4 regions of the Cellulomonas shaoxiangyii genome follow, and region 4 is predicted to be linked to each of the others. Evidence: predicted binding sites of a transcription regulator. Region 4 holds the regulator's gene; each other region holds the start of a gene.
What was found. Region 4 encodes HrcA, which represses chaperone genes, less so after heat shock. Its sites were predicted from a motif close to TTNGCACTCGNNNNNNNCGAGTGCNAA; they were not measured.
Positions count from the first base shown of each region.

Region 1 (5,901 bases), 1.8 Mb from region 4:
GCTCCGAGGCGCCGTCCTCGCCGACGATCTCGAGCTCCTTGCCGAGCACGCCGCCGGCCGCGTTGATCTCCTCCGCGGCGAGGTCGAGCGAGTCGCGCACGGTCTGCTCGGAGATCGCCATGGTGCCGGACAGCGAGTTGAGGAAGCCGATCTTCACGGTGTCGCCGGAGGTGTCCACGCAGGACTCACCACCCGACGACGTCGAGCCGGCCTCGCCGGAGGCGCCGGCGCGGGCGCCGCAGGCCGACAGGGCGAGCGCGGTGGCGAGGACGCCGGCGGACAGCGCGAGCGCGCGGCCACGGGACGCCCGGACAGGGAGGGGGTGTCGGGTCAACGCAGGTGCCTTTCGTCGGGACGTGCGAGGGGTCGGGAGGTGCTCGGGGCTGCCGGGTGCCGCGACGCACCGCGCTGTGTCCCGCGGCGTATACAGCCCGGTGCCCATGGGTGAGGACGCTAGGGACTCCGTGTTTCTCGGACCCCGCCCCGCACGTAAACACTGCGTTTCCGCCGGTCCCGACCCTGCGGCGCGGGCGGCCGCGGGGCCGCGACGCCGCCGTGACCAGGCCACCTGCTGCCAGGTGGCTGCATCGCCCGCCCCGCCGCCGGCGATAGCATCCCTGCCATGCCGCTGCGCCCCCTCGACCAGTCCGCGAAGCTCAAGGACGTCCTCTACGAGATCCGTGGCAAGGCGCTCGACGAGGCAGCCCGCATGGAGGCCGAGGGCCTGTCGGTCCTCAAGCTCAACACCGGCAACCCGGCGGCGTTCGGGTTCCACGCGCCGCACCAGATCGTCGCCGACGTCATCGCCGCGATCCCCCACGCGCACGGGTACACCGAGTCGCGCGGCATCCTGTCCGCCCGGCGGGCCATCGTCACGCGCTACGAGACCGTGCCCGGGTTCCCGACGTTCGACGTCGACGACGTGTACCTCGGCAACGGCGTCTCCGAGCTCATCACGATGACGCTGCAGGCCCTGCTCGACGAGGGCGACGAGGTGCTCATCCCCTCGCCCGACTACCCGCTGTGGACGGCCATGGCGAGCCTGTCCGACGGCAAGCCCGTGCACTACCGCTGCGACGAGTCCTCCGGCTGGCAGCCCGACGTCGAGGACATCCGCGCGCGGATCACGCCCCGCACCAAGGCCATCGTCGTCATCAACCCGAACAACCCGACCGGCGCCGTGTACAGCCGCGAGGTGCTCGAGCAGATCGCCGAGGTGGCGCGCGAGCACAGCCTCCTGCTGCTCGCCGACGAGATCTACGACCGCATCCTCTTCGACGGGGCGCAGCACGTCCCGCTGGCGTCCGTCGCGCCCGACCTGCTGTGCCTGACGTTCAACGGCCTGTCCAAGACCTACCGCGTCGCGGGTTACCGGTCGGGGTGGGTCGTCGTCACCGGGCCGCAGGCGCACGCGCGCGGGTTCCTCGAGGGCATGACGCTGCTCGCGTCGACGCGCCTGTGCCCCAACGTGCCCGCGCAGCACGCCATCCAGGCGGCGCTCGGCGGCGTCCAGTCGATCGAGGCGCTCGTCGCACCCGGCGGCCGGCTGTACGAGCAGCGCCAGGTCGCCTGGGAGGGCATCGCCTCGATCCCCGGCGTCGACTGCGTCCGCCCGGACGGCGCGCTGTACCTCTTCCCGCGCCTCGACCCCGAGGTGCACGAGATCCACGACGACGCCCAGCTCGTCTACGACCTGCTGGTCCGCGAGCGGATCCTGCTCGTGGCGGGCACGGGCTTCAACTGGCCGACACCCGACCACCTGCGCATCGTGACGCTGCCCGAGGCGCGGGTCCTGGCCGAGGCGGTCGAGCGGATGGGCAACTTCCTCGCGTCGTACCGCCAGGTGCCGGTGCGCCGCAGCGCCTGAGCGCACCGCACCGGTCCCGGCGCGGGACGGAGCGGGTACGCCGAGGGCCGGCCACCCCGTGCGGGGTGACCGGCCCTCGGACCGTTCAGTCGGTGCTGGACCGGCTCAGGCTCAGAAGCCGCCGCCGAAGTCCTCGCCGCCACCGGCCGGGGCCGCACCGGACTTCTCCGGCTTGTCGGCCACGACGGCCTCCGTGGTGAGGAACAGGGCAGCGATCGACGCGGCGTTCTGCAGCGCGGAACGCGTCACCTTGACCGGGTCGTTGACGCCCGCGGCCAGCAGGTCCTCGTACACACCGGTCGCGGCGTTGAGGCCCTGACCGGCGGGGAGGTTGCGGACCTTCTCCGCCACGACGCCGCCCTCGAGCCCGGCGTTGATCGCGATCTGCTTGAGCGGGGCCTCGATCGCGACGCGCACGATGTTGGCACCGGTCGCCTCGTCACCCTCGAGCTCGAGCTTCTCGAACGCGAGCTTGCCGGCGTGGATCAGCGCAACGCCACCACCGGCGACGATGCCCTCCTCGACGGCCGCCTTCGCGTTGCGCACGGCGTCCTCGATGCGGTGCTTGCGCTCCTTGAGCTCGACCTCGGTCGCCGCGCCCGCCTTGATGACGGCCACGCCACCGGCGAGCTTCGCGAGGCGCTCCTGGAGCTTCTCGCGGTCGTAGTCCGAGTCCGAGTTCTCGATCTCGGCGCGGATCTGGTTCACGCGACCCTGGATCTGCTCGGCGTCGCCGCCGCCCTCGACCATCGTGGTCTCGTCCTTGGTGACGACGATCTTGCGCGCCGTGCCGAGGACCTCGAGGCCCACCGTGTCGAGCTTGAGACCGACGGTCTCCGAGACGACCTGGCCGCCCGTGAGGACCGCCATGTCCTGCAGCATCGCCTTGCGGCGGTCGCCGAAGCCGGGGGCCTTGACGGCGACCGACTTGAACGTGCCACGGATCTTGTTGACGACGAGCGTGGCCAGGGCCTCGCCCTCGACGTCCTCGGAGACGATGAACAGCGGCTTGCCGGCCTGGATGACCTTCTCCAGCAGCGGCAGCAGGTCCTTGACGTTCGAGATCTTCGACTCGACGAGCAGGACGTACGCGTCCTCGAGGACCGCCTCCTGGCGCTCCGGGTCCGTCACGAAGTACGCCGACAGGTAGCCCTTGTCGAAGCGCATGCCCTCCGTGAGCTCGAGCTCCAGGCCGAGGCCCGAGGACTCCTCGACGGTGATGACACCCTCCTTGCCCACCTTGTCGAGGGCCTCGGCGATGAGCTCGCCGATCTGGGTGTCCGCGGCGGAGATGGCGGCCGTGGCGGCGATCTCCTCCTTGGTCTCGATCTCCTTGGCCTGCGTCAGCAGCTCGGCCGTGACGGCCTGGACCGCCTTCTCGATGCCCTTCTTCAGGGCGATCGGGTTGGCGCCGGCCGCGACGTTGCGCAGACCCTCGCGCACGAGCGCCTGGGCGAGGACGGTGGCCGTCGTGGTGCCGTCACCGGCGACGTCGTCCGTCTTCTTGGCGACCTCCTTGACGAGCTCCGCACCGATGCGCTCGTACGGGTCCTCGAGGTCGATCTCCTTGGCGATGGAGACGCCGTCGTTGGTGATCGTCGGCGCGCCCCACTTCTTGTCGAGCACGACGTTGCGGCCCTTCGGGCCGAGTGTGACCTTGACGGTGTCGGCGAGGATGTTGAGCCCTCGCTCCATGCTCCGCCGGGCCTCCTCGTTGAAGGCGATGATCTTGGCCATGGGGCTGTGATCCTTCTTCCAGTTCGTGGGTCGGCCGGTCGGTGCCCGCGACGGACGGGTCGCGCGCGCGGTCACGTCCCGCATCGCGACGACCCTCACCTAGGCCGGTGTGCTGCTGTCACTCTCCACCGGAGAGTGCTAACCCAATGGTTAGCACTCGACCCCTGCGAGTGCAAGCAGCGGAGCCGGGACGTCGGCCGGGCGAGCACCCCGCCGGGCCCACTCGGAGCCGGCGGGAGCACGACGACGGCCCGGTCGCGGACGTCCGCGACCGGGCCGGTCGAGCGGGCCGGCGGAACAGGCGGGCCCGCGGTGCTGCGAGGTCAGACGGGGCGGACCTGCTCGGCCTGCGGCCCCTTGGTGCCCTGCCCCACCTCGAAGTCGACCGCCTGCCCCTCCTCGAGGGAGCGGTAGCCGTCGACCTGGATCGCGCTGTAGTGGACGAAGAGGTCCTGGCCGCCGCCCTCGGGCGTGATGAAGCCGAACCCCTTCTCCGCGTTGAACCACTTGACCGTGCCCTGCGCCATGCCCGCTCCTCGCCGTCCGGGTGCCGGGACGCTCCGCCGTCGCCCCGGTGCGTGGAGCGTAGCGGCGGCCGCGTGGGCGGGAACAGGGGGTTCGTCCGTCCGCCGGGAGGGGCGCGCGGTCAGGCCGCCGGGTCGGTGACCAGCACGACGACGATGCCGACGAGGGCGCGGTCCGGGTCGACCTCGACCGCCGGGACGCCCGTGGTCGAGGCGACGAGGTCGGCCGTGGTGCGCAGGTCCTCCGACGCGACGTAGACGGTCGACACGTCGGGCAGGTCCTCCGTCGCGTTGTCGGGGGCCACGTCCGTGAAGCCCGCGGCGAGCAGGTCGTCGGCGACCCGGCCCGCGAGGCCCGCGACGCGTGCGCCGTTGAGCACCTCGACGGGCGTCGTGAGCACGGGCTCCGCGACGGGGGCCTCCGGCTCGGGGGCGGTCTCGGTCGGCCCCTCGCCCTCGGGTGCGGGTTCCCCCGCGGCCGGGTCCTCGGGCGCCTGGGTCTCCTCCGCCGCGGGCGCTGTGCCGCCGCCGACGACGGGCAGGTCACCCGTCCGGGAGAGGTAGGCCACGGCGCCGTACGCGAGCACCGGCACGACCAGCAGCACGACCAGGAACGGCCACCAGCGGCTCCACGCGGAGCGGGGCGCACGGTGCACGCCACGTGGCCCGTCGGGCGTCGCGGCGTCGAACTCGTCGTCCGGGTAGGGGTAGTCGGCCTTGCTCACGGCGGAAAGGCTAACGGGTCGACCCGCGCGGCTCGGGGACGCCCGGGCACGTCCGTGCGGCGGGGTCCGACGTCAGGCGTCGGCGCCGAGGCGGCGCGCCGTGCGCGCGCGCTGGCGCGAGGTCCGCATGCGCCGCAGGCGCTTGACCAGCATCGGGTCGAACGCGAGGGCCGCCGGGTCGTCGATCAGCGCGTTGAGCACCTGGTAGTACCGGGTGGCCGACATGTCGAACAGCTCGCGGACGGCCTGCTCCTTCGCGCCCGCGTACTTCCACCACTGACGCTCGAAGGCGAGGACCGCCTGGTCGCGCTCGGAGAGCGTCGTCGCGGCGCCGACGGGCCGGGACTCCTCGAGCGTGGCGGTCGCGCTGCTCGCCGCGGCGTCCATGGTGCCTCCGGTGCGTCGGTCGTCCGCACGCGCCGGGTCAGGCCCGGCACCGTGCGCCGCCCTCGCGGACGGCTCCGCCATGCTACGTGCGAATGACAGGGGTGTCATTCCTCCGTCGGTGTCGCACGGGCGACGGCGCGGGCGCCCTCGGGCGGCGGTAGCGTGCGGCGCCGTGACCCCCGCACCCCTGGACCAGCTCGTCGCCGCCGACTGGGCCCGGGCCCTCGCCCCGGCCCAGGACGCGCTGCGCTCCGCCGGCGACTTCCTGCGCGCCGAGGTCGCGGCCGGGCGCGCGTACCTGCCCGCCGGCGACGCCGTGCTGCACGCGTTCCGGCGTCCGCTGGCCGACGTGCGCGTGCTCGTCGTCGGCCAGGACCCGTACCCGACGCCGGGGCACCCCATGGGTCTGTCGTTCTCGGTGCAGCCCGACGTGCGGCCGGTACCGCGCTCGCTCGCGAACATCTTCACCGAGCTGGTGGCGGACGTCGGCGTCCCGGCGCCGTCGTCGGGGGACCTCACGCCGTGGTCGGACCAGGGCGTGATGCTGCTGAACCGCGTCCTGACGGTGCGGCCCGGTGCGCCGGCGTCGCACCGCGGCAAGGGCTGGGAGCAGCTCACGGACCGGGCCATCGCGGCGCTCGTGGAGCGGGGCGGGCCGCTC
Region 1 covers NZ_CP039291.1:3,231,774-3,237,674, forward strand. The annotation lists gene urtA (urea ABC transporter substrate-binding protein) at 1-334, opposite strand, end outside; gene E5225_RS14420 (pyridoxal phosphate-dependent aminotransferase) at 623-1,867, shown strand; gene groL (chaperonin GroEL) at 1,979-3,604, opposite strand; gene E5225_RS14430 (cold-shock protein) at 3,928-4,131, opposite strand; gene E5225_RS14435 (LytR C-terminal domain-containing protein) at 4,251-4,853, opposite strand; gene E5225_RS14440 (DUF3263 domain-containing protein) at 4,926-5,240, opposite strand; gene E5225_RS14445 (uracil-DNA glycosylase) at 5,413-5,901, shown strand, end outside.
Region 1: groL (chaperonin GroEL) is a predicted target of HrcA. The motif match lies at 3,755-3,781, and genes of this name have one in related genera.

Region 2 (5,901 bases), 1.3 Mb from region 4:
GCCCCGCGACCCGCCACGCGGGGCTAGCGTCGGCGCATGGGAACCCCCTTCGACGTCCCGCTCGAGGAGCTCCGCACGCGCGGGTCGGCCAAGTGGGCGACGTACCCGGCCGACGTGCTGCCGGCGTTCGTGGCCGAGATGGACGTGCGGCTGCCGGAGGCGGTCGTGCGCGCGGTCGCGGACGCGATGGCCGCCGGCGACACCGGCTACGAGGTGGGGAACGGCTACGCGGAGGCGTTCGCCGGCTTCGCGGCCGAGCGGTACGGCTGGGACGTCCCGGTCGCGGCGGCCCGGCAGGTGCCGGACGTGATGCAGGGGATCGTCGAGGTCGTGCGCGTGCTCACCGCGCAGGGCGACGGCGTCGTCATCAACCCGCCGGTCTACCCGCCGTTCCGGCCGTTCCTGCAGCACGCCGGTCGCCGCGTCGTCGACGCGCCGCTGGGCGCCGACGGGCGGCTCGACCTCGACGCCCTCGACCGCGCCTTCGCGGACGCCACCGTCTACCTGCTGTGCCACCCGCACAACCCGACGGGCACGCTGCACTCGCGCGCGGAGCTGGCCGCCGTCGGCGAGCTCGCGGCCCGGCACGGCGTGCGCGTCGTCGCGGACGAGATCCACGCGCCGCTCGTCGTCGGCGACGCGCCGTTCGTCCCGACGACGACCGTGATCCCCGACGCGGTGGCGCTGCACTCGGCGTCCAAGGGGTTCCACCTCGCGGGCCTCAAGGCCGCCGTCGCGGTGCCGGGGCCGGCGGCGGCCGACCTCGCGCGCATCCCGGAGATCGTGGGCCACGGCGTCAGCCACCTCGGCTCGGTCGCGCACCAGGCGGCGTTCCGCACGGGCGGGCCGTGGCTCGACGAGGTGCTCGCCGTGCTGCGCGGCAACGTGGCGACCGTCGCGACGACGCTCGCCGAGCGGCTGCCGTCGGCCCGGTGGCGCGCCCCGGAGGCCACCTACTTCGCGTGGCTGGACCTGCGCGACACCCCCGCGGTCCGCGCGAGCGGCGCCGACCCGTCGCGCCTGCTCCTCGACGAGGGCCGCCTGGCGGCGTTCCGCGGCACGGACTTCGGCACGGGCGGCGAGGGCCACGTGCGGCTCAACCTCGCCTGCTCCCCCGCGACCCTGGACCAGCTGCTCGGTCGCCTCGTCACGACGCTCGCCTGACCCCGGCGCACGCGACGGCGGCCCCGCTCTGCGGGAGAGCGGGGCCGCCGGGAGTGCGCGCGGACGACGTCAGACGGTCGCGTCCGCCGGGTGCCCCGCCTCGATGGACGTGGGCCGGGTCCCGTGCTGCACCTCGATGCGGCGCGGCTTGGCCTCCTCGGCGACGGGGATCGTCAGCGTGAGGACGCCGTCGGCGTAGGTGGCGCTGATGCGGTCGAGCGCGAGGCCACGGCCGACGGTCAGCTGCCGGGCGTACGTGCCGGACGGACGCTCCTTCGCGAGCCACTGCACGTCGTGCTCGGTGCGAGCCGAGCGCTGCGCGCGCACGGTCAGCGTGCGGTCCTCGACGTTGACGTCGATCGTGCCCGGGTCGGCGCCCGGCAGGTCGACGTGGAGCACGTAGTGGTCGCCGTCGCGGTACAGGTCCATCGGCATCGTCGCCGACGCGCGGTCGGCGGCGAACACCTGCGCCAGCACGCGGTCCATCTCCTGGAACGGGTCGAAACGAGTAGCCACGCCCCTCACCTCCTCGATGTGGGACCTCGGACCTCCCGGGCCCCCGTGCGTCCCGGTGCCCCCTCCGCACCGGTGGCTACATCGAAATACTTAGCACTCTCACGTGGAGAGTGCTAGCCCTGGGAGGCAGGTTTCGCGCACCGAGAACGGCGGCGGTCGGTCAGGCGCTGCGGCCGACCGAGCCCGGGCGACCGTCGGCCCGCGAGCGGGGGAACGTCGCGACGAACGCGCTCAGCGCCTCGACGATCCGGACGTCCGCATCCAGCCACGGGACGTCGAACCACTGGTTCTGCGGGAGCCAGCGCAGCTCGTCGTGCTCGACGATCGGCTCGGGCTCACCGACGAGCACCTCCGCGAACCACAGCCGCATGACGTACCGGTCGGACAGCCGCCAGGCACCGTCGTCGGGGCCGAGCAGCTCGACGCCGAGGCCGACGCGCACGCCCAGCTCCTCGCGGAGCTCGCGGTGCAGGGCCTCCTCGGGCGACTCACCGGGGTCGACCTTGCCCCCGGGGAACTCCCACCGCCCCGCGAGGCTGGCGGGTGTGGCGCGGCGCGCCGCGAGCAGCAGGCGCGGGTCGTCGAGGTCGTCGACGAGGGCGGCTGCCACGACGAGGACGGGTGGCGTCATACGGGCAGTGTGCCAGCCGGGGGTCACGGCACGGTCACGCACCCCCGGCCGCGCGCGGCGGTGCGCCGCCGGCACCGGCGCCCACCGACCTCCGCTCTCCCCCTGCGGACGTCGGGCGCGCCACCGGCCGCACCGTGCGGGCGGTGCGGTCAGCGGATGCCGTGCGCGACCGCCCAGGCGACGGCCTCGGCGCGCGTCGAGGCGCCGATCTTGCGGTAGACGCTGCGGACCTGCGACTTGACGGTGTTGCGGGTGACGAAGAGCCGCGTCGCGATCTCCTCGAGCGTCACGTCCTCCGCGAGCTCCGCGAGCACGACGCGTTCGCGTCGGGTGAGCGTGTGGCCGGTGAAGGTCGCCGCGTTGGCGCGGGTCTCCAGCATGCTCATGATGTCCTCCGGTGGGCGGCGGGGGCCGGACCGTCCGACCCCCGAGGGCTGCGTACCGGATGAGAGCGACGTGACACGTCCCTATGACGGGACTTCTGCCACCCTGTTCTCCCGACCACCGAAGGTCCCCCCCGCGGTGCCGATCGCTGCACCAACCAAGACGTCCCAGCGCACCGCGTGATACATGGCGTCATGGTCCGACGCGAGCACTGTGCGCCCGCTCACCCGTACGGGGCAAGCACCCGGAAGACGGAGGGGCTCACCCCGTCACCCGTCCGGCGCAACGGTGCCCGTTTCGCCTGGGGGCTCGCACCCACGCGGGCCGCGACGGGGCCGCCGTCAGGGGTTGAGCGCGCCGTACTCCGCCGCGGACAGGAGGGGGCCCGTCTCCGTGACGTCCACGCGCAGCAGCCAGCCGGCGCCGTAGGGGTCGGCGTTCACCACGGCCGGGTCGTCCACGACGCCCTGGTTGACCTCGACGACCGTGCCCGTCACGGGCGAGTAGAGCTCGGAGACCGACTTGGTCGACTCGATCTCCCCGATGACCGCGCCGGCGGTCACGGCGTCGCCCACGGCCGGCAGCTCGACGAAGACGATGTCGCCGAGCGCGTCGGCGGCCACCGCGGTGATGCCCACGGTCGCGGGGGACGCGCCGTCGAGCCACTCGTGCTCGGCGGTGTACTGCAGGGTGTCGGGCAGCTCGGCGGCCATGGGTGCTCCTGTCGGGGCGGTCGGGTGCGGGGGCGTGCGGGTGGTGCGTCGCGCGTCGTCGGTGCGGACGACGTCACCGGGGACGACGGTAGAAGGGCAGCGGCACGACGCGCACGGGTTCACGCCGCCCGCGCACGTCGACGGCGAGCTCGGTGCCCTCGGCGGAGACCTCGGGCGTCACGTAGGCCATCGCGACGGGGTGGCCGAGCGTCGGCGACGGCGCGCCCGACGTCACGGTGCCGACGGCGGGTGCGTCGGGGGCCGTCGAGGCGTGCACCGCGTACCCGTGGCGGGCGGCACGGCGGCCGAGCCCCTGCAGCCCGACGAGCACGCGTGCGGGCGCCGACGTGGCGCGGGCCGCCAGCGCCGCACGGCCGACGAACGGCACGGGCGCCCCGTCGGCGTCCACCTTGTCGAGCTTCACGACGCGGCCGAGGCCGGCGTCGTGCGGGGTGGTCGTGCGGTCGAGCTCGTTGCCGTACAGCGGCATCCCGGCCTCGAGCCGCAGCGAGTCGCGCGCCGAGAGCCCGGCGGGCACGAGACCGTGCGGCGCGCCCCCGGCGAGCAGCGCGCGCCACAGCGCCGGCGCGTGCCCGGCGGGAAGGAAGAACTCGAAGCCGTCCTCCCCGGTGTAGCCGGTCCGGGCGAGGAGCACGGGCGCACCGGCGAAGCGCATGGGCAGGCACGCGTAGTACCGGGACGTGGCGGGCGTGAGCTCCGTCGGGGCGTCGGGGTCCGCCTCGAGGCCCGCGGTCGCCAGCACGACGTCGAGCGCGCGCGGCCCCTGCACCGCGACGAGACCGGTCGCGGCGGACCGGTCGGCGACCTCGACGTCGAGCCCGGCGGCCCGCTCGCGCAGCTCGGCCAGCACCGTCTCGTGGTTCGAGGCGTTGGCGACGACCAGGTAGTCGTGCGGGGTCGTGCGGTAGACCACCAGGTCGTCGATCACGCCGCCGTCCTCCTGGACGACCATCGTGTAGCGCGCGCCGAGCACCTTCAGCGCCGACAGGGCGCCCACGAGCGCGCGGTCGAGGAACGCCCCGGCGTCGGGCCCGGACACGACGATCTCGCCCATGTGCGAGAGGTCGAACAGGCCGGCGGCGGTCCGCACCGCGGTGTGCTCGGCCAGGTCGGAGGTGTAGCGCAGCGGCATCTGCCACCCGGCGAACGAGGTGAGCGCGGCACCGAGCGCCACGTGCTCGTCGTGCAGCGGCGAGCGCCGGTCGGTCGCGGCCTCGGTCATGGTGCCCTCCGTCGTCGTCGCGCCCGTCGTCGCGTCGCTCACGCCAGGTCCCCGTCCGCGAACGCCTCGACGGGCGGGCACGAGCAGACGAGGTTGCGGTCGCCGCGCGCGCCGTCGATGCGCCGCACGGGCACCCAGTACTTGTCGGTGCGCAGGCTCGCGACCGGGTACGCCGCGGTCTCGCGGCCGTAGGCGTGGTCCCACGCGTCCGCGGTGACCGCGGCGGCGGTGTGCGGGGCCTGCCGCAGCGGGCTGTCGGCGAGCGGCCAGCGGCCGTCCTCGACGGCGTCGATCTCGGCGCGGATCGCGACCATCGCGTCGACGAACCGGTCGAGCTCGGCGAGGTCCTCGCTCTCGGTCGGCTCGACCATGAGCGTGCCCGGCACGGGGAACGACAGCGTCGGGGCGTGGAACCCGTAGTCCATGAGCCGCTTGGCGACGTCCTCGGCCGTGACGCCCGTGGCCCGGGTGATCGGCCGCAGGTCGAGGATGCACTCGTGCGCGACCAGGCCGTTCGGTCCGGTGTAGAGCACGGGGTAGTGCGGCGCGAGGCGGGTGGCGACGTAGTTGGCGGCGAGCACCGCCACCTCGGTCGCGGTGCGCAGACCGTCGGCGCCCATGAGCGCGACGTACGCCCACGAGATCGGGAGGATCCCCGCCGACCCCCACGGCGCGGCCGACACGGGAGCGACCGGCGCCGCGGCACCCTCGCCGCCCGGGCGCGGGTCGCCGGGCAGGAACGGCACGAGGTGCCGCGCCACCGCGACCGGGCCGACGCCCGGGCCGCCGCCGCCGTGCGGGATGCAGAACGTCTTGTGCAGGTTCAGGTGCGACACGTCGCCGCCCAGCTCACCGGGACGCGCGAGGCCGACGAGGGCGTTCAGGTTCGCGCCGTCGATGTAGACCTGCCCGCCCGCCGCGTGCACCAGGTCGCACACCTCACGGACGTGCTCCTCGTAGACGCCGTGCGTCGAGGGGTAGGTGATCATGATCGCCGCGACGCGCGGGCCGTGCTGCTCGAGCTTCGCGCGCAGGTCACCGAGGTCGACCTCGCCGTCCTCGGCCGTCGCGACCACGACGACCTTGAGCCCCGCGAGCGCCGCCGACGCCGCGTTGGTGCCGTGCGCCGAGGCGGGGATGAGGCAGATGTCGCGGTGCTCGGCACCGGGCGTGCGCCGCGCCTCGTGGTAGGCGTGGATCGCGAGCAGGCCCGCGAGCTCGCCCTGCGAGCCGGCGTTCGGCTGCACGGA
Region 2 covers NZ_CP039291.1:90,841-96,741, reverse strand. The annotation lists gene E5225_RS00455 (MalY/PatB family protein) at 37-1,164, shown strand; gene E5225_RS00450 (Hsp20/alpha crystallin family protein) at 1,234-1,680, opposite strand; gene E5225_RS00445 ((deoxy)nucleoside triphosphate pyrophosphohydrolase) at 1,841-2,311, opposite strand; gene E5225_RS00440 (helix-turn-helix domain-containing protein) at 2,461-2,697, opposite strand; gene gcvH (glycine cleavage system protein GcvH) at 3,037-3,408, opposite strand; gene gcvT (glycine cleavage system aminomethyltransferase GcvT) at 3,482-4,651, opposite strand; gene gcvP (aminomethyl-transferring glycine dehydrogenase) at 4,690-5,901, opposite strand, start outside.
Region 2: E5225_RS00450 (Hsp20/alpha crystallin family protein) is a predicted target of HrcA. The motif match lies at 1,771-1,797, and genes of this name have one in related genera.

Region 3 (5,901 bases), 420 kb from region 4:
GCGCGGGCCGGTCAGCCTCACGGCGTATCGGCGTCAACGGTGCGTCACGTTAGCCCCGCAGAAGGACCAGTGAACCGCGCCCGCACCGTTTCCTCCCGCTTGGGAATCCCCACGTGGTATGCGATCACGCGTTCGGGTGCGTCGCCGTTACTGGACGGTCACTTCGGTCACACCGGCGACGACTCGCCGACCGCCGCGAGCGCCTCGTGCAGCAGGCCCACGAACGTCCGGGCGCGGTGCACCGAGCGGTCGAGCGGGACCCGCTCGGCGGCCGTGTCGGCGACCATCACGTACTGCGGCAGGTCCGGGCGCTCCTGCGCCAGGCGTGCCACCACCGACAGGTCGGGCGCCGGCCCCTCGGCCACCGTCACCACGGCGCGCGCCCGTGTCATGACGGCGAGCTCGCCCGCGTGCCGCGTCGAGACGGGACCGCCCACGAGGCGGGCGTCGACGCCACCGCCGACGAGCGCCGCCGCGAGCGCGTGGACCACCAGGGGCCGCGGCTCCCCGGGCACCGGCAGGACCAGGACGACGGGTGCGCCCGGCGCGGGCTCCTGCGCGGTGTGCGCGCGGAGCGCACCCAGGGCGGCGGCCGCCAGCGTGGCGTAGGCGTCGACGCCGGGCCGCTCGACGACCGTGCGCCGGGCGAGCGCGCGCATCGCCGGCTCGACGAGCCCGGTCCACCAGCCGGCGACGCCGTCCGGGGCCGTCACGGCGAGCAGCCCGGCGCACCGGTCCGCGCGGCCGGCCAGGGCGGCGTCGACCACGGCGACGACGGCGGCCGCGGTGCTCGGGGTCACGCCGGTGCGCGCCTCGACGGCGGCGCGGGAGCCGGCGCCGTCGGAGGCGCCGTCGCCCGCCGTCCCCCGGCCGGCGCCGTCGGCGTGGTCCGCTGTGCCCGACCCGCCGCCGGGGAGCCGTCCAGTGACGTCGGTGCTCGTGGGGAACGCGGGAGCCGCGGCGTCGGGGTCGGACGAGAGCGCCAGGCGCGCCGCCTCGCCGGGCGCGACGCCCTCGATGGTGAGGCGGCGCATGACGAGCAGCCGGTCGAGGTCGCGCGGGCTGTACCGGCGGTGCGCACCGGCCGAGTGCTCGGACGGCCCCAGCCCGTAGCGCCGGTCCCACGTGCGGAGCGTCGCGGGGGCGACGCCGAGCCGGCGCGCCACGGCGGCGACGGTGAGCGGCGCCGCTCCCGGTGCGGCCGCCTCGCGGTCGGGGGCCTCCTCGGCCTGGTCCCCCGCTGCCGCGTCCTCGACCGCCGTGCCCCGCGCGACCGACGACGCCGGGTCGCCCGTCGTCGCGTCGTACGGCTCGGTCATGGCGCGATTCTGCCAGCCGCGGGCTCGGTGCGGCGCGGTAGGACGCGTTGCTGCGGCACGCCCGCGGAGCTGGAGCGGTTGACGCGGAACCGCGCCAGGCGTCACCTCCCGACGACGTCCGCACGGATAGGCGCCACCTGGGCCGACACCGACGGCGAACTACCACACGATTGCGGGTCCGCCGTCCAGATCGTTGCAGCAGATCGATTCATCACAAGGGCCTTGAACAACTTCTGGCGCGGTTGTACGGTTACGGCACATCGCGGGAACGCGCCACCGGAACAGGGACCCGGTCCCGACCAGGCGCGCGACGCAGCAGCTTCCGTCCAGGTGGTCACCACCGGGGACGTCGTTCGAGGAGGAGCACCATGGCCGAGATCTCGCGTCTGCCCGGACCGGTGATGGACCTGTGGGAGTGGCAGTTCGACGGCGCGTGCCGCGACGCCGACCAGGACCTCTTCTTCCACCCCGAGGGTGAGCGCGGGTCGGCCCGCCGTCGCCGGGCCGAGGCGGCCAAGGCCATCTGCGCGTCCTGCCCCGTGCTCAACGAGTGCCGCGAGCAGTCCCTCGCCGTGCGCGAGCCGTACGGCGTGTGGGGCGGCCTGTCGGAGGACGAGCGCGCCGCCGTCCTCGCCGAGCGCGCCGGGCGCCGCGTCATGGCCTGACCGTCCGACCAGGACCGTCCGACCCGACCGCCCCGGAACGGTCGTCGCTCGAGGATGAGCGACGGCGGTTCCGGGGCGGTCGTGCGTCCGGACCCGGCGCGCCGGCAGGCGGTCGGGCGCATCCGCCGGACGCACGAGAGCCCCCTCCCGTCGGGAGGGGGCTCTCGTGGTCACCGGGCGTCGCCCGGCATGGTCGTCGCTGGGTCAGCCGACGATCGCGAGCACGTCGCGCGCGGAGAGGATCAGGTAGTCCTCGCCGGCGTACTTGACCTCGGTGCCGCCGTACTTGGAGTAGATGACCTTGTCACCCACGGCCACGTCGAGCGGGACGCGGTTGCCCTTGTCGTCGATGCGACCCGGGCCCACCGCCAGGACCTCGCCCTCCTGGGGCTTCTCCTTGGCGCTGTCCGGGATCACGAGGCCGGACGCGGTCGTCGTCTCGGCCTCGAGGGTCTTGACGACGATGCGGTCCTCGAGGGGCTTGATGGAGACCGACACAGGCGGACCTCCCCTTCGCATGAGTTGTTCTGCAGCGGAATGTCTGGGCCCGTGCCGTCGCGGCCGCCGTCGTCGCGGGAGCCGGGACCGCTGGCACGGTTGGCACCCTCACCAGGAGAGTGCCAGTTCCTCACTCTAGGAACCGGTTAGCACTCGGTCAACCGGAGTGCCAGCGTGGCGGCGCACCCGGGGGACGCCCGCGGGCCGTCGGCGTGGCAGGCTGGGCGCGTGGACGACGCCGCGCTGGCCAAGCTCCTGCACCCCGAGGGGTGGGCCCTGCTGCAGGCCCTGCCCCCCTACGACGAGCGCCTGGCCCTCCCCCTGGCCGAGCGGCTGCAGCGCGAGGGCCTCGACGCCGGCCTCGTCGCCGCCGCGCTCACGCAGTCGCGCCTGCGCGCGAAGGCCCGCGGCAAGCTCGGCGACTTCGCCGACGGCATGCTCTTCACCCCCGACGGCCTCGAGCAGGCGACGCGGCTCGAGGTGGCCGCGCACCACGCCCGCCGCTTCCGTGACGCCGGGTGCGTGTACGTCGCCGATCTGACGTGCGGGCTCGGCGCCGACGCGCTGGCCCTGGCCGGGGTCGGCCTGCGCGTCGTCGCGACCGACGTGGACGAGACGACGGCGGCCCTCGCGACCGTCAACCTGCGTGCCTTCCCCGAGGTCGAGGTCCGGCACGGCGACGGCCTGGCGCTCGACCTGGTCGCCGAGGGTGTCGACGGCGTGTGGGCCGACCCGGCCCGGCGCACCGGCACCGGCCGGCGCGTCTTCGACCCCCGCGCGTACGCACCGCCGCTCGACGAGGTCCTCGCCGCGCGCGCCACGGTGCCGGCGCTGGGCCTCAAGCTCGGCCCCGGCATCGCGCACCGCGACCTGCCGGTCGACGCCGAGGCCCAGTGGGTGTCGGTCGACGGCGACGTCGTCGAGGTCGGGCTGTGGTTCGGCCCGCTGGCCCCCGACGGCCCGGGGCGCACGGCGCTGGTGCTGCGCGGCGGCGTGCCGCACACGCTGCGCGGCGACCCCGACGGCGAGCACCACGCGCCCCCCGTCGGCCCCGTCGGCGCCTACCTGTACGAGCCCGACGGCGCCGTGATCCGCGCGGGGCTCGTCGGCACCGTCGCCCAGCGGGTGCGCGGACGGCTCGTCGACCCCACGATCGCCTACGTGACCGCCGACGCCCTCACCCCCGACCCGCTGGCCACCGCGTACCGGGTCCTCGACGAGATGCCGTTCGGGCTCAAGCGCCTGCGCACCTACCTCCGCGAGCGCGGGGTCGGGCGGCTGACCATCAAGAAGCGCGGCACCGCGGTCGTGCCCGAGACGCTGCGGCGCCAGCTGGACCTGCGCGGGTCCGCCGAGGGCACGGTGGTGCTCACGCGCGTCGCCGGGCACCAGCGCGTGCTGGTCGTGGAGCCGGTCTGATGGCCGCCCCCGTCCCCCTGCCCTTCGCCCGCTCCGAGCGCTCGACCGTCGGGATCGAGTGGGAGGTCGCGCTCGTCGACGTCGACTCGGGCGACCTGCGGCAGGCCGCGCAGGCGATCTTCGAGGCCGTGCGGCCGGCCGACGGCACCGACCACCCGCACATCACGTCCGAGCTGCTGATGAACACGGTGGAGGTCTCGTCCGGCAAGTGCCGCACCGTCGGCGAGGCCGGTGCGGACCTGCGGCGCGCTCTCGACGAGGTGAGCGCGGCCGCCGAGCCGCTGCGCATCGAGGTCATGGGCGGCGGGACGCACCCGTTCGCCAACTGGGCCACGCAGCGCGTCACCGACAAGGAGCGGTACGCGACGCTCATCGACCGCACGCAGTGGTGGGGCCGGCAGATGCTCATCTACGGCGTGCACGTGCACGTGGGCATCGAGGACCGCGCCAAGGTCCTGCCGCTGCAGCGGGCGATGCTCACGGTCCTCCCGCACATCCAGTCGCTGTCCGCGTCGTCGCCGTTCTGGGCCGGCAAGGACACCGGGTACGCGTCGAACCGCGCCCTGCTCTTCCAGCAGCTGCCGACGGCGGGCCTGCCGCCGCAGCTGGGTGCGTGGTCCGAGCTCGAGCAGTACGTCGGCGACATGATGCACGTGGGCGTGATCGACCAGGTCGACGAGGTGCGCTGGGACGTGCGGCCGTCGCCGCGGTTCGGGACGCTCGAGATGCGCATCGCGGACGGCGCCACGAACCTCCTCGAGGTCACGGCGATCTCGGCGCTGACGCACTGCTTCGTCGAGCACTTCTCGTCCCTGCTCGACGCGGGCCACGAGCTGCCGGCGATGCCGCCCTGGTTCGTGCAGGAGAACAAGTGGCGCTCGGCGCGCTACGGCATGGACGCGATCGTCATCACCGACGGCGCCGGCGAGGAGGAGCTGGTCACGGACTCGGTCGGCTCCTGGCTCACGACGCTCGCCCCCGTCGCCGAGCGCCTCGGCTGCGCCGAGGAGCTCGAGCAGGTCCGGGTGATCCTGCGCCGCGGCGCCTCCTACCAGCGCCAGCGCGCGGTCGCCCGCCGGCACGCGGGCGAGCTCGAGCCGGTGGTGCGCTCGCTGCTGGCGGAGATGCGCGCCGGCCGCCCGGTCTGACCCGAGTACCCCGCGCGCACCGCTGCCCCGCCGGACCGATCGCCACCGCTGCGGTGGATGGGCACTCGCCGGTGCGGTGCGTGCGGAGGCGGCGGGCTGGGCGGACGGTCGCGTGGCGCGGGGGCGCGGGTCAGACGAGGACCTGCGTGAGGGGCATCGTGGAGTCGACCGGCAGGTCCAGCGGCGACGGCGGCAGGCCGCGGCGGACGACGGCCGCCCCGAGCGCCGCGATCATCGCACCGTTGTCGGTGCAGTAGCGGATCGGCGGGATGCGCAGCGTGATGCCGGCCTCCGCGCAGCGCTGCGCGGCCATGTCCCGCAGCTGGGAGTTGGCGGAGAACCCGCCCCCGACCACGAGCGTGTCGACGCCCTCGCGCCGGCAGGCGGCGATCGTCTTGGCGGTCAGCACGTCGGCGACGGCGGCGGCGAACGACGCGGCGACGTCGGGCAGCGGCACGGGCTCGCCGGCGTCCTGCCGGGCCTCGACCCAGCGTGCGACGGCGGTCTTGAGGCCGGAGAACGAGAAGTCGGTCGCGTGCTTCGCCTGGTCCTTGGGCGCGGTCAGGCCGCGCGGGAAGCGGATCGCCTCCGGGTCCCCCTCGCGCGCGAGGCGGTCGATGTGCGGGCCACCCGGGTACGGCAGCCCGAGCAAGCGGCCCACCTTGTCGAACGCCTCCCCCGCCGCGTCGTCGAGCGTCGAGCCGAGCTCGGTGACCTGCACCGTGTCGTCGATGCGCAGCAGCGACGAGTGGCCGCCGGACACGACGAGGGCGAGGACGCGCTCGGGGAACGGCCCGTCGACGAGCTCGTCGACGACCGCGTGCCCGATGACGTGGTTGACGCCGTACAGGG
Region 3 covers NZ_CP039291.1:1,010,330-1,016,230, reverse strand. The annotation lists gene E5225_RS04700 (MerR family transcriptional regulator) at 168-1,319, opposite strand; gene E5225_RS04695 (WhiB family transcriptional regulator) at 1,688-1,984, shown strand; gene groES (co-chaperone GroES) at 2,189-2,482, opposite strand; gene E5225_RS04685 (class I SAM-dependent methyltransferase) at 2,711-3,901, shown strand; gene E5225_RS04680 (glutamate--cysteine ligase) at 3,901-5,049, shown strand; gene tsaD (tRNA (adenosine(37)-N6)-threonylcarbamoyltransferase complex transferase subunit TsaD) at 5,180-5,901, opposite strand, start outside.
Region 3: groES (co-chaperone GroES) is a predicted target of HrcA. The motif match lies at 2,629-2,655, and genes of this name have one in related genera.

Region 4 (5,901 bases):
GCGGAGCTTGGCGAAGACGCCCGGGTTCGCCGCGGACAGGCGCGCGTCGGGACGCTCCTCGCCGCGCAGCACCGCCAGGCGCCGCAGCAGCTCCGCCTGCTCCTCGTCGAGCGCGCTCGGCACGTGCACGTCGACGTGCACGTGCAGGTCGCCCCGCCCGCCGACGTGCAGGTGACCGACGCCGAGCCCCTTGAGCGTGACGACCTGGCCGGGCTGCGTGCCCGGCCGCAGGTCGACCTCCTGCGGCCCGTCGAGCGTGTCCATGCTCAGCACCGTGCCGAGCGCGGCCGCGGTCATGGGGACCTCGAGGGTGGCGTGCAGGTCGTCGCCCTTGCGCACGAACGTCTCGTGCCGGCGCTCGCGGATCTCGAGGTAGACGTCACCGGCCGGTCCGCCCGCGGGGCCGACCTCGCCCTGGCCCGTGAGCTTGATCCGCGTGCCCGTGTCGACGCCCGCCGGCACGTCCACGGAGAGCGTGCGGCGCGAGCGCACGCGACCCTCGCCCGCGCACTCGGTGCACGGCTCGGGGATGACGGTGCCGAACCCGTGGCACGCGGCGCAGGGCTGCGTCGTCATGACCTGGCCGAGGAAGGAGCGGGCGACGCGCTGCACCGACCCGCGGCCGCCGCACGCCTCGCACGTGCGCGGCGATGTGCCGGGACGGCAGCACGTGCCCCCGCACGTGGGGCACAGCACGGCCGTGTCGACCTGCACCTCGCGGTGCACGCCGAACGTCGTCTCCGCGAGGTCGACGTCGAGCCGCACCAGGGCGTCCTGGCCGCGGCGCGCGCGGGGCACCGGCCCCCGCGGCGCCCCCGCGCCCGCGGCGCCGAAGAACGTCTCGAAGATGTCCTGGAAGCCGAAGCCGCCCCCCATGCCGCCGCCGGGCGACGCCGGGTCGGCGCCCATGTCGTACGCGCGGCGCTTCTCCGGGTTGCCGAGCACGTCGTAGGCGCGCGAGACGTCCTTGAAGCGCTCCTCGGCCGCCGGGTCGGTGCCCGCCACGTCGGGGTGCAGCTCACGGGCGAGCTTGCGGTACGCCTTCTTGACCTGCTCGGGGGTGGCGTCGCGCGCGACGCCGAGGATCTCGTAGTAGTCCGTCACGTAGGTGCTCTTCGCTTCCTGCTCGTCGGGGGCTCGACAGGTCGGTCGGGGCCTGCCGGTCAGCCGGCGAGGATGCGCGTGAGGTAGCGGGCCACGGCCCGTACCGCCGACATCGTCCCGGGGTAGTCCATGCGCAGCGGGCCGACGGAGCCGAGGACGGCCACGCCGCCCTCCGCGCCGTAGCCGCTGGTCACGATGCTGGTCTCCGCCAGACCCTCGTGCTGCGTCTCGCGTCCGATGCGGACGGAGATGCCGGCGGTGTCCTCGGCCATCTCCGACAGCAGGCGCAGGAGCACCACCTGCTCCTCGAGCGCCTCGAGGACGGGGCCGATGGTGTGCGGGAAGTCGGCGCCGGCGCTGCGGGCGAGGTGGGACGCACCGGCGACCACGACCCGCTCCTCGCGCTCCTGCGCGAGGGTCTCGCCGACCGCGGCGACGACCGCGCGCGCGAGCCCCGCGCCGTCGGCGACGAACTCCTCCGCGAGCGCCTCGAGCGCACGGTCGAGGTCCGGCAGGCGCAGACCGGCGGCGGCCACGTTGAGCCGCACGCGCAGGCGCGCCACGACCGCCTCGTCGACGTCCTCGGGCAGCTCGAGCGTGCGCTGCTCGACCCGGCCGGTCGTCGTGATGATGACGACCAGCAGGTGGCGCGCCCCGACGGGCACGAGCTCGACGTGGCGCAGCGCGGAGCGCCGCAGGGACGGGTACTGGACGACCGCGACCTGCTGCGTCAGCTGCGCGAGCAGCCGGACCGCGCGGTCGATGACGTCGTCGAGGTCGACGGCCTGCTCGAGCAGCGTGCCGATGGCGCGCTTCTCCGCGGCCGAGAGCGGCTTGACGCCCGCCAGCCGGTCCACGAAGACGCGGTAGCCGAGGTCCGTCGGCACGCGGCCCGCGGACGTGTGCGGCTGCACGATGAGCCCGGCGTCCTCGAGCGCGGCCATGTCGTTGCGGATGGTGGCCGGGGACACGCCGAGGGCGTGCCGCTCGGTGAGCGCACGGGAACCCACGGGCTCCCGCGTGGCGACGTAGTCCTCCACGATCGCGCGGAGCACGTCCAGCCGACGGTCCTCGCTCATTGGCCCTCCTCCCGTGCGTCGTGCCGCGTGCAGCCTCCGCGGTCGGTGCACCAGCGGGGTCGCGCCCCGGGTAGCACTCGCGGTGCGCGAGTGCCAATTCTACGCCGTGCCGCGCCGGCCCGGCACGGCCCGCCCCCGACGGGTGCCGGGCCCGTGCGACGCGCCCGGCCGGCGCCGACCGCTCGCCGCCCGGGAGGGCTAGCGTGCCCCGCGTGAGCCACGACCGCTACGGCCCCGACATCCTCTCCGCCGGCCCGACCCGGCACCACCGTCCCCCGCGCACGTCGCGCGAGCAGCCCGCCGAGACCGGCCTCGTCGTCGAGGACGTCGAGACCGGGTGGGTCGGCGCCGTCGTGCGGGTGGAGAAGTCGGGCGGCCAGCACGTGGTCGTGCTCGAGGACCGCCGCGGCCGCACGCGGACGTTCACGCTCGGGCCCGGCTTCTGGGTCGACGGCGCTCCGGTCGTCCTCGTGCCGCCCGTCACGCGCACCGCGCCCGCCCGGCCGACGCGCACGGCGTCCGGCTCGGTCGCGGTGCCCGACGCACCCGCCCGGGTCGCCCGCGGCAGCCGCATCTGGGTGGAGGGCAAGCACGACGCCGAGCTCGTCGAGAAGGTCTGGGGCGACGACCTGCGCGTCGAGGGCGTCGTCGTCGAGCTGCTCGAGGGCGTCGACCACCTCGCCGCCGCGGTCCGCGACTTCCGGCCCACCGTGGACCGGCGCATCGGGGTCCTCGTCGACCACCTCGTGCCCGGCTCCAAGGAGAGCCGGATCGCGGCCGAGGTGGTGCGGGCCGCCCCCGCCGGCACGGTGCTGGTGCTCGGGCACCCGTACGTCGACGTGTGGCAGGCGGTGCGGCCCGAGCGGCTGGGCCTGGCGTCCTGGCCGACCATCGAGCGCGGCACCGAGTGGAAGCGCGGCATCCTGCGCGAGCTCGGCTGGCCCGCGGACGAGCAGGCGGACGTGGCACGCGCGTGGGTGCGCATCCTGCGCTCGGTCCGCAGCTACGCCGACCTCGAGCCGAGCCTGCTCGGTCGCGTCGAGGAGCTCATCGACTTCGTGACCGCCTGAGCCCTCGCGCGACGACGCCCCCGCCGGGACCGGCGGGGGCGTCGTCGTGCTGCGGGCCGGGACGTCAGGGCGCGACCGTGCCGCCCGTCAGCCGCCGGAACGCGTACACCGAGACGAGGATCGCGACCGGCGTCCCGACGAGGGCCCCGACACCGCAGATCGCGGCGCCGACGGCGGAGACGACCCACGCGACGAGGACGACGAGGATCGACGTGCCGATCTCGCGCGTCTGCAGCGTCGCGCTCGACCGGATCGCGTCGATCGCGCCCTGGTCGCGGTCGACGACGAAGTGCACCGCGAAGAACACGAAGTACACGATCACGAGCATCAGCAGCGGCGCCACGATCCACGTCCAGCTCACGAGGAGGTAGGCCACCGAGACGAGCAGGCCGACGACGAAGACGGGGCCGGCGTGCGAGAAGTCGAACATGTCCGCGATCGTCACCTGGCGGCCGTCCGCGGCCTTGAGCGCCGCCTTGACGTACGCGGCGAGCCAGAGCGCACCGAGCAGCACCACGAGGGCGCCGATCACGATGCCCCCGATGCCCAGGCCGATCGCCGCACCCGCCCCCGCAGCGGCGCCACCGTCGTCCACGTTCTGCACGAGCGCGCCGAGGCCGCCGAACGCGACCGACACCAGCAGGACGACCAGGAAGATGCCGACGGACCACGCGAGGCCGCCGACGACGAACGCGACCCAGCTCTGCCCGAACTTGGTGAACGCCCACGTCAGGCTCGCGCCCACGTCGACGGTGGCCCGGGGCGCGCCCGGGTACGGCTGGCCGTACGGCGCCCCGGCACCCGGCTGGCCGTACGGCTGGCCGGGCGGCGGGTACGCGCCGCTCGGCTGGCCGTACCCGGGCGGCGGCGGGTACGCGCCGCCGGGCTGGCCGTACCCGGGCGGGGGCGGCGGGTAGGGACCCGCCCCCGCGGCCGGCGGCGGGTAGCCCCCGGCGGGGGGCCCGTACGGCGACGCCGGGGGCTGCCCCGCGGCGGGCGGCGGGTACGCGCCGCCCTGCTGCTCCGGCCCGGGCGGCGGCACGGGGCCGTCGTCGTCGCGCGGCGGCGTGCCGCCGGTGTTCTCCGTCATGGGGCTCTCCTGGTCCACGGGCGCGGCGCGCCCACCCAGGTCAGCGAACCGACACGCAGGAAGACGTGTCAAGCCGACGCCCCGACCCGGGCGCCGGTGCCACCCTCCCGGGTTCCCCCGCCCGGGCGCCGGTGCCACGCGCGCCAGTACGCTGCCCGCGGACGAAACGCCCGTCCCGGTGCACCCGCCCGGGTGCGGCCCGGCACGCCGACCGGCCCGCACCGGCTCGGTCCGGCGCCCGCCCACCGTCAGGAGCCCGCGTGTCCCACGACCCGTACGCCACCCCCGCCCGTTCCACGCCCTCCGCCACGTGGGCCGTCCTCGCGCACCTCGGCGGGATCCTCGCCTACTTCTTCGTCGGCTGGGTGACGGCCCTGGTGGTGTGGCTCGTGCACCGCGGCAAGGACCACGCCGTCGCCCACCAGGCGCTCGTGGCCCTGAACTTCCAGCTGACGGTGCTCGTCGCGATGGTCGCCGCACGCATCCTCGCGGAGATCCCCCTCATCGGCTTCGTCGGCTGGATCGCCATGGTGGCGATCGGCATCGCGAGCCTCGTGCTGTCGGTGCTCGCCGCCGTGGCCGTCAACGCCGGGAGCACCTACCGGTACCCGGTCAGCCTGGAGCTCGTCCGGTGAGCGCGTACCCGCCGCCCCCGGTCGCGCCGCCCCTGCGCCCCGACGAGGAGCGCACCTGGGCGGTGCTCGCCCACGTGCTGCCCCTGGTCGTGTCGTTCGTGGGGCCGCTCGTGGTGTGGCTGGTCTGCCGCGGCCGCGGCCCGTTCGTCGAGCACCACGCGAAGGAGTCGCTGAACTTCCAGCTCACGGTCCTCGGCGCGACGATGGTCTCGTTCGTGCTGATGGTCGCGTCGTTCGGGCTGCTGACGCTGCTGCCGTTCGGCGTGCTCGTCGTGGGCGCCGTGCTGCACGTGCTCGGGGCCGTCGCCGCGTCGCGCGGCGAGTGGTACCGCTACCCGGTGTCCGTCCGGCTCATCAGCTGACGCGGGGCGCAGTCGTCAGGCGGCGAGCGTGCGCACGACCGCGTCCGCGAGCAGGCGCCCCCGGCGCGTCAGGACGACCCGGCGCGTGCCGTCGAGCCCGAGCGCGGCCCGCGGGTCCACCAGCCCGTCCGCGACGAGCTCCGCGACCGCCGCGCGGGACGTCGGCGCCAGCTCGCCGATCGGCAGGCCGTCCGCGATCCGCACGCCGAGCATGACGCGCTCGAGCTCGGCGGTCGCCGCGTCGACGACCTCGCGGCCGGCGGCCGGGCTGCGGCCCGCCTCGAGCCGGTCCGCGTACGCCCGCGGGTGCTTGACGTTCCACCAGCGCACCCCGCCGACGTGGCTGTGCGCACCGGGGCCGACGCCCCACCAGTCGTCCCCGCGCCAGTAGCCGAGGTTGTGCCGGGAGGCGTCCGCCGGCGTGCGCGCCCAGTTGCTCACCTCGTACCAGCGCAGCCCCGCGGCCGTGAGCAGGTCGTCCGCGAGCTCGTACTTGGCCGCCTGGTCGTCCTCGTCGGGCAGCGTGAGCTCCCCGCGGCGCACCTGCACGGCCATGCGGGT
Region 4 covers NZ_CP039291.1:1,425,382-1,431,282, reverse strand. The annotation lists gene dnaJ (molecular chaperone DnaJ) at 1-1,104, opposite strand, end outside; gene hrcA (heat-inducible transcriptional repressor HrcA) at 1,164-2,183, opposite strand; gene E5225_RS06445 (DUF3097 domain-containing protein) at 2,396-3,253, shown strand; gene E5225_RS06440 (hypothetical protein) at 3,318-4,343, opposite strand; gene E5225_RS17715 (DUF4870 domain-containing protein) at 4,604-4,978, shown strand; gene E5225_RS17710 (DUF4870 domain-containing protein) at 4,975-5,340, shown strand; gene hemW (radical SAM family heme chaperone HemW) at 5,356-5,901, opposite strand, start outside.